Regions from separate parts of the Paenibacillus sp. TSA_86.1 genome, predicted to be linked through region 2. Evidence: predicted binding sites of a transcription regulator. Region 2 holds the regulator's gene; the other holds the start of a gene.
What was found. The regulator Rex, encoded in region 2, represses fermentation and respiration genes when NADH is low (regulators of the CRP and FNR family bind a similar motif). The targets are predictions, from matches to a motif close to TTGTGAAATATTTCACAA.
Positions count from the first base shown of each region.

Region 1: adhE (bifunctional acetaldehyde-CoA/alcohol dehydrogenase) is a predicted target of Rex. The motif match lies at 5,754-5,771, and genes of this name have one in related genera.

Region 1 is NZ_JBQZGE010000012.1:64,845-72,638, reverse strand. Features, by position in the region: gene pflB (formate C-acetyltransferase) at 1-2,235, opposite strand, end outside; gene ACUTVW_RS20075 (hypothetical protein) at 2,517-2,771, opposite strand; gene adhE (bifunctional acetaldehyde-CoA/alcohol dehydrogenase) at 3,055-5,667, opposite strand; gene ACUTVW_RS20065 (Crp/Fnr family transcriptional regulator) at 6,104-6,820, shown strand; gene ACUTVW_RS20060 (hypothetical protein) at 6,956-7,794, opposite strand, start outside.
Region 2 is NZ_JBQZGE010000004.1:64,506-72,299, reverse strand. Features, by position in the region: gene ACUTVW_RS11615 (AAA family ATPase) at 1-338, opposite strand, end outside; gene ACUTVW_RS11610 (hypothetical protein) at 331-858, opposite strand; gene ACUTVW_RS11605 (hypothetical protein) at 1,025-1,159, shown strand; gene ACUTVW_RS11600 (DUF5590 domain-containing protein) at 1,194-1,724, opposite strand; gene ACUTVW_RS11595 (amidohydrolase) at 1,770-3,077, opposite strand; gene ACUTVW_RS11590 (redox-sensing transcriptional repressor Rex) at 3,061-3,717, opposite strand; gene dinG (ATP-dependent DNA helicase DinG) at 3,927-6,788, opposite strand; gene ACUTVW_RS11580 (tetratricopeptide repeat protein) at 6,931-7,578, opposite strand; gene panD (aspartate 1-decarboxylase) at 7,672-7,794, opposite strand, start outside.

The sequences.
Region 1 (7,794 bases), on a different contig from region 2:
GTTAATAACATCCAGCTGCTGCTCACGTGTCAATTTAATGAAGTTAACCGCGTAACCCGACACCCGTACCGTCAATTGCGGATATTGTTCCGGGTGATCCATCGCATCAATCAACTGCTTACGATCAAATACGTTTACGTTCAAGTGATGTGCGTTTTGACCGAAATATCCATCCATCATCGCTGTCAGATTGGATTTGCGTGTAGCATCTTCTTTACCCAGTGCTTTAGGCACGATGGAGAAGGTGTTGGAAATACCGTCAAGGCTGTGTTCATACGGCAGTTTCGCTACAGAACCGAGGGATGCCAGTGCACCTTTTTTGTCCCGTCCATGCATTGGGTTGGCTCCTGGTGCAAATGGTTCGCCTGCTTTACGTCCATCTGGTGTTGTTCCTGTTTTCTTACCGTACACGACATTGGAAGTGATGGTCAGTACCGATTGTGTTGGCATAGCGTTACGATAGGCTTTGTGTTTGCGAATCATACTCATGAAGCTTTCCACCAGCTCTACAGCAATGCTGTCTACACTGTCATCGTTGTTGCCGTAACAAGGGAATTCACCTTCGATTTCAAAGTCAACGGCAATGCCTTGTTCGTTGCGAATCGGTTTTACTTTGGCATATTTGATTGCACTGAGTGAGTCAGCTGCGACCGACAGTCCCGCAATACCGCAAGCCATCGTACGCAGAATGTCACGATCATGAAGCGCCATTTCGATCCGCTCGTAGCTGTATTTATCATGCATGTAGTGGATTACATTAAGAGTATTCATGTACAGTTTAGCCAGCCACTCCATCATTGGTTTGAATCGTTTCATGACTTCGTTGTAATCCAGCACTTCACTTGTAATGGCAGGATACTCTGGACCAACCTGTGCTCCCGATTTCTCGTCACGTCCACCGTTGATTGCATAGAGCAATGCTTTTGCCAAGTTGGCACGTGCGCCGAAGAACTGCATTTGTTTACCGATCTTCATTGCAGATACACAGCAGGCAATACCATAGTCATCGCCGTAAATCGGACGCATCAGATCATCGTTCTCATACTGGATGGAGCTGGTTTCAATCGATACTTTACTGCAATAATCTTTAAAGGCTTCAGGCAGCTTCGTGGACCACAGTACAGTCAAGTTTGGTTCCGGTGCAGGTCCCAAGTTGTGCAGTGTGTGAAGGAAACGGAAGCTGTTTTTGGTTACGCGTGTTTCACCGTTAACGGACATTCCTCCGATGGATTCAGTTACCCACGTTGGGTCACCACTGAACAATTCGTTGTAATCCGGCGTACGCAGGAATTTGACAATCCGTAGTTTCATAACAAAGTGGTCAACCAGTTCTTGAGCCTGTTCTTCTGTCAGGATGCCTTCTTGCAAATCACGCTCAATGTAAATATCCAGGAATGAAGACACACGTCCAAGGGACATCGCAGCACCGTTCTGTTCTTTGATTGCTGCAAGGTAGCCGAAGTACAACCATTGGAATGCTTCTTTGGCCGTTGTTGCTGGCAATGAAATATCGAAACCGTGCATCTCACCCAGTTGTTTTAATTCTTGCAGTGCCCGAATCTGCTCGGACAACTCTTCGCGCAGACGAATGACATCTTCATCAATCACGTCTACTTCCAGTGCATTGAGTTCACCCTTTTTGTTGCGAATCAGGAAGTCTACCCCATACAGAGCAACCCGGCGATAGTCACCGATGATCCGCCCACGACCGTAAGCATCCGGCAGACCTGTGATAATACCTGCTTTACGTGCTGCACGCATATCGGAAGTGTAAGCATCGAATACACCTTGGTTATGCGTCTTACGAATGTTTGTAAATATATCAATGACACCTTGAGGCATTTCGAAACCATATGCTTCACAAGCATCAATCATCATGCGAATTCCGCCGAATGGTTGAATGGAACGTTTGAATGGAGCGTCTGTTTGTACCCCGACAATCTGCTCTTTGCTTTGATCCAAATAACCCGGTTGATGGGAAGTAATGGTCGCTGGCGTATTCACATCAACGTCAAGCACGCCACCGTTATCCCGTTCTTTTTTGGTCAGATCAGATACAATATCCCATAATTCTTTGGTATTTTGGGTTGCATCTGCAAGGAAAGCCTCGTCGCCATAGTACGGGGAAAGGTTATGTTCCAGAAAATCATTCACATTAACCGTCTTGGTCCATGTTCCTTTGGTAAAGTTTCTCCAGCCTGTTTGTTGTTTGACATCTTTTTCGATCACCGACATCGTAATCCCTCCGCTATTTTGGATTTCTGGACACATTATATTGTTGCAATAGACGTATCATCGTGTGTCCAAAGCCGCGATTTATGTGAATTGTTTCACATGATCCGGAACACGTTCTCTCTACTCGGGGACCGGAACCGCGGAATGAATGTTTTTCTTATATTTTCAGTATACGTTGAGCGAGTCACACCATCTGTGATTTTTGTCACAAACTTTGGATGTTGTCTTATTGCACGATACGAGGGTTGTTCACACTTGACCACTCCGCGGGCAGAACAACTTCAAATCGCCGTTATCCCCGGATTTTTTCGATTCACTTTTCCAAAGTGAAAATCCGGTGATAAATGCGAACGCTCCGCTTCTTCCGTCTGTCCTGCCCGCTCCGTTATCGTGTGAACCTCTATTGCGCAAACAGCCACCGTCCCCTTTGTTCCTACCGTTTTGGGGAACCATTGCTGCGCTACGCCCGGAGCAACCAAGGGCTTGAGATAGGTTCCTGAAAAACGGACGCTTCGCTTCTCCGTTTTTCTGCCCACTCTGCTGAGTACACTGCACTTTAAAGTTTGTACTGTCTCGGCAGGCTTGTTACTCCGTTACACTTGAAGTGGACAAGTGCTGAAAAGAGGTTCCTGAAAAACGGGCGCTTCGCCTCTCCGTTTTTCTGCCCGTTACTCACTTCCTCTCTTTCTCACCTCCTTTCCTCACGCTGTTCTTTCCTTCGGCTATGCAACTATACGGCAATCGGGGCTCCCCAATGTGGGGAACCCCTGAATCTATTGCCTCAACCTGATATGGTTTATTTATTATTTATGCTGCTTGTTATTCAAACTTGCCGTAGAAAGCGTTGCGGTACACATCGGCCAGCTCTGTTACCAGCGGTAGTTTTGGATTCGCTGTTGTACATTGGTCTTCGAAGGCACGGTCTGCCAAGTAGTCTACACGTGATTCGAAATCTTTCGCGTCAAATCCGATTTCCTGGAATGATTCTTCGATGCCCAGTTTTTTGTTGAGATCCCGAATGGCTTTGATTAAGCTATTCACGCCTTCTTCCGTTGTACGTGCTGGTAATCCGAGAATGCGAGCAATTTCGGCGTACCGCTCATCCGCTACAAAGTGCGAATATTTCGGGAACGATGCAAATTTCGTCGGTTTTTTCGCGTTGTAACGAATGACGTGTGGCAACAGAATGGCATTGGTGCGTCCATGTGCAGTATGGTACTGACCGCCCCATTTGTGCGCCAAGCTATGGTTAATGCCCAGGAATGCGTTGGCAAAGGCCATCCCGGCAATCGTAGAAGCATTATGCATTTTCTCACGTGCCAGTTTATCGCCTTGCAGTGACGATTGCTCCAGGTATTGGAACACCAGTTGGATCGCTTTAATTGCCAGACCATCGGTGTAGTCGTTCGCCATGACGGATACATATGCTTCAATTGCGTGAGTCAATACGTCCATACCGGTATCCGCTACTGCCGTTTTTGGTAAACTGTATACAAACTCGGGGTCAACAATGGCTACGTCTGGTGTCAATTCATAGTCAGCCAGTGGATATTTCGTATTGCCATGCTCTTTATCCGTAATTACCGCAAACGATGTGACTTCAGAACCTGTACCGGATGTTGTCGGGATGGCTACGAATTTCGCTTTGACCCCAAGTTTTGGATATTTGTAGATCCGTTTACGAATATCCATGAATTTTTGTTTCAAGTTGTTAAAATCGGTGTCTGGATATTCATAGAACAACCACATCGCTTTGGCAGCATCCATTGGTGATCCGCCGCCGAGTGCGATAATACAGTCTGGCTGGAAGCGTTCCATCATCGCTTTACCTCGGTCTACTGTTGTTGTTGATGGATCTGGCTCAACTTCAGAGAATACTTCAATAGCCACAGGTGTTTGACGTTGACGCAGATAATGCTCTACTTTTTCCACATATCCGAGTTTGACCATCACCGCGTCTGTAATAATCGCTACACGAGTAATACCCGGCATTTTGGCAAGGTATTGTGTTGCGCCTTTTTCGAAGTAGACTTTGTTCGGCACTTTGAACCATTGCATATTCACGGTACGGCGAGCCACCCTTTTCACATTGATTAGGTTCACAGCAGTTACGTTGGAAGATGTTGAGTTACGTCCGTACGATCCACAACCCAGAGTCAATGACGGCATGTTGGTATTATAGATATCCCCGATAGCGCCATGTGTGGATGGGGAGTTCACGATAATCCGTCCCGTTTGCAAGCGATCCGCAAATTGGTTGATCACTTCCTCATTGTTCGAGTGAATAACGGAGGAGTGACCCATTCCGCCAAAACCAACCACTTCTGCTGCACGCTCGATACCATCTTTTGCAGATTTTACTTTGTAACAAGCCAGTACCGGGCTCAGTTTCTCAGCGGATAATGGGAATTTTGTACCGACGCCTTCAATCTCGGCTACCAAAATTTTAGTGCCTGCTGGTACTTCGATGCCGCACATTTTGGCAATATTTACAGCGGACTGACCTACGATGGATGGATTAACCGCACATTTCTCTGCGTTGATTGCACCTGCAGTCAATTTGACGGCTTCCTCTTTGTTTACAAAGTAACAACCGTTTGTGATCATTTTCTTTTTCACTTGGTCGAAGATCGGTTCTTCAATAATGACCGCTTGTTCGGACGCACAGATCATACCGTTGTCAAAAGACTTCGACAGAATCAAATCCGTTACCGCCTGGTTGATATCTGCACTTTTCTCGATAAAGCAAGGCACGTTACCTGGTCCTACGCCCAGTGCCGGTTTACCGCAGCTGTACGCTGCACGTACCATTGCGGATCCGCCCGTCGCCAGGATGAGAGCAACATCATTGTGATTCATCAGTGCGTTGGTACGATCCATGGACGGATCATCAATCCATTGGATACAGTCGGCTGGAGCACCTTGTTTCACAGCAGCTTCGAGCAGAATTTTGGCGGCCTCGCGGCTACAGTTCTGAGCGGATGGGTGGAAACCGAAAATAATCGGGTTCCGTGTTTTGATCGCAATCAGTGCTTTAAACATCGTTGTTGATGTCGGGTTGGTTACAGGTGTGATCCCCATGATAATCCCAACCGGTTCCGCAATTTTCTGGAAGCTGTCGTACTCATTGTCTTCAATAACGCCTACTGTTTTTTCGTATTTAATGCTGTTATAAACATACTCTGTCGCGAATATATTTTTAATAATTTTATCTTCATATACACCGCGTCCTGTTTCTTCCACGGCCATTTTGGCGAGCATCATATGTTTATCCAGTCCCGCAAGTGCCATAGCCTGCACAATCCGGTCAATCTGCTCCTGATCCATGGACATGAATGCTGCATGTGCTTTGTTCGCTTTATCAATTAACGTTTGAATATACTGACCTGCTGTCGGTTCTTTTGTTGGGGCGACTTCATTCTTTACAGCCATCTCCCTCATCCTCCTAAAGGTTCGTATTGGTTTTGGTTTGTCTCTCTTCTTTACATGCACATCGTACCATGAGAAAAAGATATATTATGTGATTTTTTTCACAAAGTATGCCAAATTTTAGTTTAAGTTTTTAACATCCCCCAATAGTAGCTTTTCACTTTCTATTATAAATAGTAGACCAACAGCCTCATCTTTCCCCTCAAAAAGTGAATTTAATCACAATGTTTGAAATTTCGCCATTTTTAAAGGCTTTCCATGCCCCTCAAACGGTAAGATTAGGTATATACTGAACTTAAAAATTGAACCACCGCAATTTGTACCGTACCTCCACACGGCCGAGATGCCCACATCAGGATGGCACAGTTTGCGGCGAACCTCGGGGGCATTATTTCGGATAACTATTGGCTTACCGGGGAGACAAAGGGGAGATCAACGTATGGGAGAACTAACAAACGTACTGGAAAAACGCGGGAACACCAACTGTTTCTCGGAAGTGAATTTTAATCATCTGCTCGTTACGATGAAAGACCGTACTTACCCGGAAGGAACGCATCTGTACTGGGAAGGTGATGTCTCTGACAAACTTTATTATATGAAACGGGGACGTGCCCAGATTACCAAATCAACCGATGAGGGCAAGGAACTGATCATGTACATGTACCAAACGGGAGATATGATTGGGCAGGCTGATCCGTTCTTCGGCTCCAGACACAGCTTCTCGGCGGAAGTTCTGGAGGACAGCGAGATTGGCGTGCTCGAACACAAGGATCTGGAAATGCTGATCTGTCAGCATTGTGACTTTGCCATTGACTTCATGAAGTGGATGGGCATTCATCATCGTCTGACGCAAACCAAGTTCCGGGATTTGATGCTGTACGGCAAACCAGGGGCACTCTGTTCTACCCTGATTCGGCTGTCTAATTCCTATGGAGAGCCCCATGGAGATCATGTGATTATTCATAAAAAAATTACTCACACGGACTTGTCCAATATGATTGGAGCTACCCGGGAAAGTGTAAACCGTATGCTTAGCGATCTTCGAAAAAAGGATGCCATCGAATATGACAACGGCATGATTGTCATCAAAGACTTAAAAATGCTGCAAGGCATCTGTCACTGCGAACTTTGCCCGAATGAAATCTGCCGCATCTGAGATCAAAGCACTTCCAGACTGTATTCAGATCGTGCACGCAACCTGCACATCTGACTTAAAAAGAGATCTGTACACGAAAAAAAAGCCCAAATGTACTGAATCAACATTGGGCTTTTTGTACTTTATTTTATATGATCAAGATGCGTTAATTAGCTCAAGCTTCACTGCATCACGAGGACTTAATTTCATATCCAATCCGTTCTCCATTAACTCCTTCTCATTCACCTTGATCACCCAACGTTCGTTCATGCGGGGCATTACGTTCTCGACTGCAACAACAAATTTGTTGTTCTCCGACAACCGCACAACCCCGCTGGATTTCAATACGTCACGAACAGTACACTCCTGCACATAAATACCAGCATATTGCCGATTTAAATTCGGTTTGATGCTGCCGCCACTCACCTTAAGCAGGGTTGTCTGATATGCGACACCTTCTCCCCCGCTGTCAGCAGCTTTGACGTATATAATAACCTCATCTTTGGCATGAAGCTCGGTGCCCCAATTTTCCGGTTTAATATCCTTGCCATTTAACTTCACTGCCCAGGTCAGTGATGAATCAAGAGAAACCTCACCCACCGACTGTATCCGTTTGCCATCTGCCGTTAAATCAACCAGCCCGCTGTTTAGCAAAGCTTTCCTGAGCGTTAATCCTTCACTGAAATCTCGTTTGATGGACTTCGTAGCATCGGGTAAAAAGGTGCTGCCATCAATGGCAACGGTAATCGTATTGGCTGAATCTTTCTCTGAGACAACCGGTTGTTCAGAAGGCTGTATCTCTCTGGTACACCCCGTCAAAATGACAAGAATTAATAGACATAGACCTATGTAACCGGGAATTTTCTTCATCATGTAGGTAACACCACCCTGCGTAAAATCATTCACCCTGTTGTCCATACCCTTTATTATGGCACATTCTTCGATAAAAAACAGTGTCAAAGCCGTTACTTTTACCCATTTCCCTGCTTCGGCAC
Region 2 (7,794 bases):
GGAGGACCCGTGAGCAAAATCCCTTTGAGCGGACGAATCCCGAACTTCTTTATTTCTTCATGACGGATCAGAAAGTCCAGTGCTTCTCTTAACTCTTGCTTGGCACTATCCTGACCTCCGATTTCTTCAAAGGTTAGTTTCGAGGGTCCTTTTTTCTTTCGTTTACGTTCTTGTCCAGCCCCTACAGTGATTCCTCCGCGCATCTGCATCATGAATAACAGACCACCAACGAGCAATGCAGCGATCAGAATCGGAACAATATTCACACCGATAAATGCAAGAAATATGATTAGAACTGGAACAAATCCTATGGCTGCTTCTTTTGTCCATTTAGGCATTAGGCCACACTCCTATCTGACCGGGTACACGCGGCAGTATAATGAACTTGCTGGCATCTCCGTCTCTCAGACTTACGTAAACATTGTTGTCATCCATTGCTGTGTTCACTTGAATTCCTCCCGTTGCCATCTTTGACAACGTCGGTGTAATCTCGGCATACTGTTTGTTCTCCATGGCTTGAGCTACAGTAAACATGGCATCACCCCACCAGTTTTCAAGCGCTTCATTGGAATGATCGATGACTTCCAATCTGAGCGCACGGGAGCCGATCAGGTTCTGACCTTCCTTATGAATATATTGCACGAGTCTACCTAAATCTACATTTGGCTTCAAATCAAGTTTCATTTGTACGTCATTGCGGTTAATAGTTAACTGAACACTGTTGACTCCTTCGTACTTTGTAACCATCTTTTCAATCGGACTCTGGACGGCTACTTGACGATATATGAACCAACCTCCAAACAACAGGACGGCAGAAACAACGGCAGTTAGAACAATAGGCAATACTTTCAGCTTCAAATGAATTACCCCTCCCAAAATGAGCCCATCCTCGTTCTACAGGCTTATATATATTAGCTGTACATCATTTTCTGCAACGTTCATTGCAGATTTGTTTGCGTTTTTCATCAATATCAGTACATATCTGAGTATATCATATCGTATATACAATATCGAAGGTGAAAATATGAATAAATTATTAATTTTAACTATTTCATTCTCATTCCATGGTTGGAATGCCAAAAAACCGGTTCAGGCGGTTCCCCGTCTGCCGGTTTTTCTTGATTTTATCGTTGCCATCTTGCCATGTGTTGAGCCGTAACCGTCCAATGACCGCCTCCGAAGATAAGAAAAAGCTAGCTGTTCGGTAAGGTATACACCAAATCTACTTGCTCTCCATTGCTAAAACGGTAAAAACGATAATAGTTGTGCGTGTCATCGTTATAGTACACTTGCCATACGTAAATATTATTCACGACACCTGGCATGATCCGTTTGATCTCCCCACCGGGCACGTCGGAGCTGAAACGATTGCGAATCTGCGTCTCGGACATCCCGTTCTGCAGTAGTTCGCTGTGCACCCCTGCTGCACCTTTGACGGGCTGGTTGTTGTTATCAAACTTAACCCATACCATGATATCCTGGTTGTCTTTGTTTTTGGCTAACATCGTCCAATAGATGTTGTCAGCATCACTCTTTTCGCCCCACACGTACTTTCGCAGTTCATCAGTCGATGTAACGCCAAGTTCATTCTGCGCCGCCTGAATAGCCAATGCTTCTTCCTTACGTTGATCCTGCGTGACGTAGACGTAATATCGCTGAAGTCCAAACAAGATCAGAACGAGAATGAGCAGCGATATCCATATCCACTTCTTTTTTTTCTTCAAGAGTTGAACTTCCTTTCCCTAAAAACTGCCCATGGCAGCTGCTTCTTAACGCGCAAGCAATTGATCAAAGGCCAACTGGGATTCCCGCAAAATACGCTCTTCATCCAGTGTCAGACATTCACCATGTTTCACGACTTGTTTCCCATCTACCCATACATGTTCCACATCTTTAGCTGATGCCGAATAAATCGCATGTGAAATGAGGTCTGTATGCGGATAAAAATGAGCCTGTTCAATATTTAGAGCAATAAAATCAGCCTTGTTTCCAACTTGCAGAGCTCCAGTATCGTTCAGGAAGATGGACTTCGCACCGTAAGCTGTTCCAAGAAGCAATGCTTCCCCAGCAGGCACGGCGGTTGGATCACCGGATACTCCTTTATGAATTAAAGCTGCAAGTCTCATTTCCTCAAACATATCCAGATTGTTATTGCTTGCCGGTCCGTCTGTTCCCAGAGAGACGGTAACTCCTGCTTTCAACAAAGCAGGAACACGGGCTACACCTGATGCAAGCTTCAAATTACTACCCGGATTATGAGATACAGCGACATCGTGACGTGCCAAGATCTCGATCTCTTCATCGTTCAGATGCACAGCATGCGCTACGAGTGAAGGACGTGAGAAAAATCCATGTTTCTCCAGATGCGCTACAGGACGCAGGCCGTAATCGGTCACATTCTGCTCCACTTCACGTAAGGTCTCAGACATATGAGTGTGAAGTGGCAAATTTAAATCGTGTGCAACCTGTACAAGCTTCTCTATGTAATCTGAAGGGCATGTGTAAGGTGCGTGCGGGGAGATCACGGTTGTGATGCGTCCATCCGCTTGTCCATTCCATTCACGTGCAAATGCAGCCGACTCTTCCAGCTTACGCATCTGCTCTTCTTCGGAGCAAAGTCCAATTACGCCGCGAGCCAGCGCCGCTCTTGCCCCGGACTGTTCAACGACTTTAGCTACCTGATCCATGTGGTCATACATATCCAGAAAAGCGGTTGTTCCGCCTTTCAGCATTTCAAGCACGGAAAGGGATGCTCCCCAATAGACGTCTTCCGAAGTCATCTTCGCTTCCATTGGCCACATTTTTTCTTGTAGCCATACTTGCAGTGCCAGATCATCTCCATGACCCCGGAGCAGTGACATGGCCGCATGACCATGCGTATTGATCAGACCCGGCAGGAAGAGCAATCCTTTTCCATCCACTTTGGTCAGGTTCTCGTCTCCATCCGGCAGCGTCTCACCAATATGCACAATCTTGTCGTTCTCAACGACCATATACCCCTGAACCACATTCCAGTCTGCACCTTCATTTACAGCGAATTTACCATTCTGAATCACCCATCTATTCGTTGTTGTCATCGTGCTCTTCTTCCTTTCCGTTTTCCAAGTAATAAGCCAAACTGAGCAAATCGGTCGTAAAATCAGCGTGATGAATGCGAACATGCGAAGGTGTTTTTAGAATCGTCGGTGCAAAATTCAAAATGGCCTCAATTCCCGAGTCAATCAGCTGGTCAGCAACGTTCTGCGCTTCTATGTCCGGCACTGTAATGATACCGATGCGAATGTTATCTTTCTGTACAGCTTCCGCGAGCTCCTCCATCGGTTGCACCGTCAGACTGTTAATTTTGCTGCCGATCTTCGGTCCAAAGGCATCAAAAATAGCGACAATCTTCATATTGTCCTTCAGATATGCATTGTAGTTGGATAATGCTTGTCCGAGATTACCGGCTCCCACCAGAGCCACGTTAATTTGCTGATCGATTTTTAGAATGTGACGAATCTTCTCTATCAAGTAAGAGACGTCATACCCGATCCCTTTGCGGCCAAAATCTCCGAAATAAGCCAAATCTTTGCGAATCTGAGCCGGGTTCAGATCCAGCCGCTGTCCAAGCTCCTGCGAGGAAACCGTTGTCACCTCACGCTGAACCAACTCGTTCAAATAACGTAAATATACAGGCAGACGCCGCACTACCGCTTCTGAAATTTTATCCGATTTCATTCTTGCTCCCCCTTACCATTGCCACGATAAAATAGAATAAATATTGAAAAGATGAGCATTCTGTATACATGCAAAATCCATGCATCACTCCTCATACAGAATGCCCGTATTGTTAGGATTATAAGTTCATATATGCGCTGCCTTTTCGAAGTCTCCTTCGAGTTTAACGCCATGGTGAAGTACAATGCAACGTTATAGCTTACAAATCGTTAATTTTGCTTCCCCGCAGGTCGATCCAGCCATTCAGCGATGCGCGGAACCATCTGTTCAGTAAGCATATGCTCCATTTTGGGTCCCGGCAGTGAATACAGGAAGTACTTGCCGTAATAAGCCTCAATCACTCGTGTATCATACACAATGACGATACCGCGATCCTTCCCCGTTCGAACAAGCCGGCCGAATCCTTGCTTGAAGCGAATGACCGCCTGTGGCACAGAAAGTTTCATAAACGGATTCTTCTTCTGTTCTTGCAGCAACTCACTCTTCGCTTCCAGAAGCGGATGGTTAGGCGGCTGGAAAGGCAGTCTCACAATCGCAAGACAGGTCAGCGCTTCGCCCGGAATATCCACACCTTCCCAAAAACTGCTCGTACCCAGCAGAACGGCAGCTTTGGCATCCTGGAATCGGCGGGTCAGCTTGGAGCGATTGCCGCTGTCCACACCCTGGCCCAGGAGTGAGATGTCATTACCGGACAAGGCCTCCTTCAAGGGTTCGTACACCTGGCGAAGCATTTTATAGGAAGTAAACAGCACCATCATGCGCCCTCGTGTTGCAATGGCCGTCTCGGCAAGAGACTGCACCAGCATCTGTACAAAGTGTGCATCTCCTACACTGCCTTTCAGACTTGGAAAATCACGCGGGATCACCAGCAATGCCTGTTCCCGATAATTAAACGGAGAAGGCAGCATCGAAGTCAGAAGCCGATTATTATCCGCAGCCTCTTGCAAGCCCAGCTGCTCAATCATGAACTGGAATGACTTATCAACCGACAGCGTAGCCGATGTAAGTACAACGCTTTTCTTTTTATCAAAAAACATCTCCTTCAGTTGTGCACTTACATCTACCGGAACAGCATACAACTGAAGGGACTTACTGCGGAACTGACCGCTCGCCTCCATCCAGTACACCGTCTTGGCGTCATCCATACGCATGAAGAACCTTAAATTCTCCTTCATCGTCGTCAGATCTTTCAAAAGTCCGGTGATATCCGTAATCAGACTGTCGGACTGATAATCGTCCTGATCTTCTTTCACTTCCAGCAACAGCTTGTCACCTTTGCGTACCAAATCACCCAAAGTCACATAAATCTGGTTCTCCAGTTCCTGTAGATCCTGCCATTTCGCAGGTTTCTGTGAAGCTTTGATCCGTAGCGAGAATTGTCCCGTTTCTCCTGGAGAAGCGTCACTCCGTTCGGGCAACAGACTAAACAGAGCATCGCTCAGCCGATCCCACATTTCCTTGACCTCAACGGCAAGCGGAAACATCTGATCCACCATAGAACCCCACTGTACCGCATTTTCATGCCCGGACAGCTGGGAGCGAAGCATCGGCAGTTGACCGTTGCGGCTGTCTTTAAACAAACGTGTCAGTGTGTGTACGAGTGTAAAGTACTTCATATGAAGACCCAAATGTTTACCCGCAACATCCTCCAGGTGATGAGCCTCATCAATAACCAGACTTTCATATGCCGGCAATAGCTGATGGGCAGCCTTCACATCGGTAAACAGCTTGGAGTGATTGGTAATGACGATGTCCGATAGCCCAGCCTCATGTTTGGCTCGATGATAGAAACACTTGCGGAACCACGGACAAGATCTGCCCAGACAGGACTCAGACTCACTCTGTACCGTTTCCCAGAAGTCTCCTCCGCGTGCGCTAAGGTTCAGTTCTTCATCATCACCTGTTTCCGTTTGAGTAAGCCAAACAATCATCTGTGCTGCCGTGAAGTAATCCTCTTTTGGCGTAGCAAATTCACGTTTGTTGATTTTGTGTTCGAATTTGCGCAAACACAGGTAATGGCCTCTACCCTTAAAGACAGCAGCCTTAAACGGAAATGGAACGACCTGCGTCAGCATCGGAATATCCCGTTCACGCAGTTGTTCCTGCAAGTTAATGGTATGAGTACTCACCATCACTTTCTGATCCTGTTTTACACTTTCATAAATAGCGGGTAACAAATATCCAAGTGATTTCCCTGTTCCCGTTCCGGCTTCCAGCAAAAGATGCTTCTCTTCGTCCAGCGCCTGCCGCACGCTGCCAAACATCTGTGTCTGTGCTTCACGCTCTTCATAATGATCCAACGTTTCTTTGAGGTTGGTTCGCACTTGATCCATGAACTGATCAAAGCTCACACCGTCCAACGGATTCGCTTCTCTCTCATCACGGGGTGCTCCAATTTCTGTCCAATCGCTGACATTCAGTGCGAGCTGGCGGTAATACGTATGACCATCAAGGTCTTGAATCGGTTCAGCTTCCTTCTCCGCACGCAGCCCGTCAAAAAACCAGCCCAGATCACTGTCCTCTGGTGCAAACAGATCGCTAAGACGCTGAATTGTAATTAACGGCAGGTCTCTCAGTTCATCCAGACATTTAAGTAACACATGCGCTGTTGCCAGTGCATCACTGTCTGCCTGGTGGGGACGATCGTGCTCAAATCCGAATTCAGACGAAACATAACCGAGCTGGTATGAACCCAGCGACGGAAACGTGATTTTCAAGAAGTCAATGGTATCCAGAATGCGGCCTGTAAACGGTAAATATCCGCAACGATCAAGCGCATTCTGCAAAAAATAAAAATCAAATGCAACGTTATGGCCCACCAAAACCACATCGTCAAGCAGCGGTACCATCTCCATCATCATCTCTTCGAGAGACGGAGCATCTGCGACATCTTCTTCTGTAATACCCGTCAAGCCCGTAATAAATGGCGGAATCGGTACACCCGGATTTACATAAGAACTATATATTTGAGTTATGCTGTAATCATGGTCTATGATGGCAAGTCCGGCCTGAATAATCTCACCGTCGGACTGCGTGCCGGTTGTTTCGAAATCCAAAACGGCAAATTTCATTGCAATATACGATCCCTTCCATTCCAGTCTATGTTACAGCATAGCAAAAAAAAGGACATTTGAAAATTAACTGACAAAAAAGCGGTGTTTCCGCCGCTATGCCAAAGGAGGAAACACCGTTCTTTTGCCGCCAAATGTCCATTTAATTCAGGGCAATCAGCTGGTTTGCATATTGCAGTTTACCTCTGTTCAACCTGCAAGCTTCCATATTGTACAGAGGTTCGGTCAACGTCGGGTCGTACTGAAGAGCCTGTGCAAACAGAGAACAAGCTGCTTCGGGATTGGAAAGCTTCGCCTGAATGCAACCCAGAGCATTACACACAAGGCCTTTGAGTCTTGTTGATCCCTTAAGTAGCATAATCTGCTGTAAATGGGTTTCAGACTCGTACATCTGCTCCAGACTTAAGTGAGCGAGTGCCAGATAAAAGCGGGCTAAAGCGCTATCCGGGTAGTCGCTCACCACCCGTGAGAATTGATCAATGGCTTGTGGATACATCTGAAGTTTGAAGTATCCTTGCCCGCGGCTGAAATATTCCAGATGAAGTTCAGGCAGAGCTGTCACCGCTTCTTGCTCCGGTTCAAGGGAACCTGGTTTTTCGAGTTCCCGTTCCCGGATCTGACTCATCTTTTCTTCAAACATCAGCCATTCATCCAGCATCCCGTCACTCATGCGTTTGAGCAGACTCCATTTCTGTTGCAGCTCCTGTTTGTTCAGACCTTCAGCGGAAGGATAGCTCTTGATAATTTCATCTAACATGTCGTTCATTTCGGCGAAAACATGCTGGAACATCGATGCATCCCCACCCTTGGAAAAATGGATTAGTGCAGTGACCTGTACTCATTTTTTGCTGGATGGGCCGATTTCATTCGCCTTCCCAGTCGATTACAAGATCGTGGCGTGAACTTCCTTTTTCATAGTCTGAACCGGTTTGTTCTGACCATCCACAAACACCACCGTTGGTTGATGTGTATTCGCTTCTTCCTGAGACATCACGGCGTAGGAAAT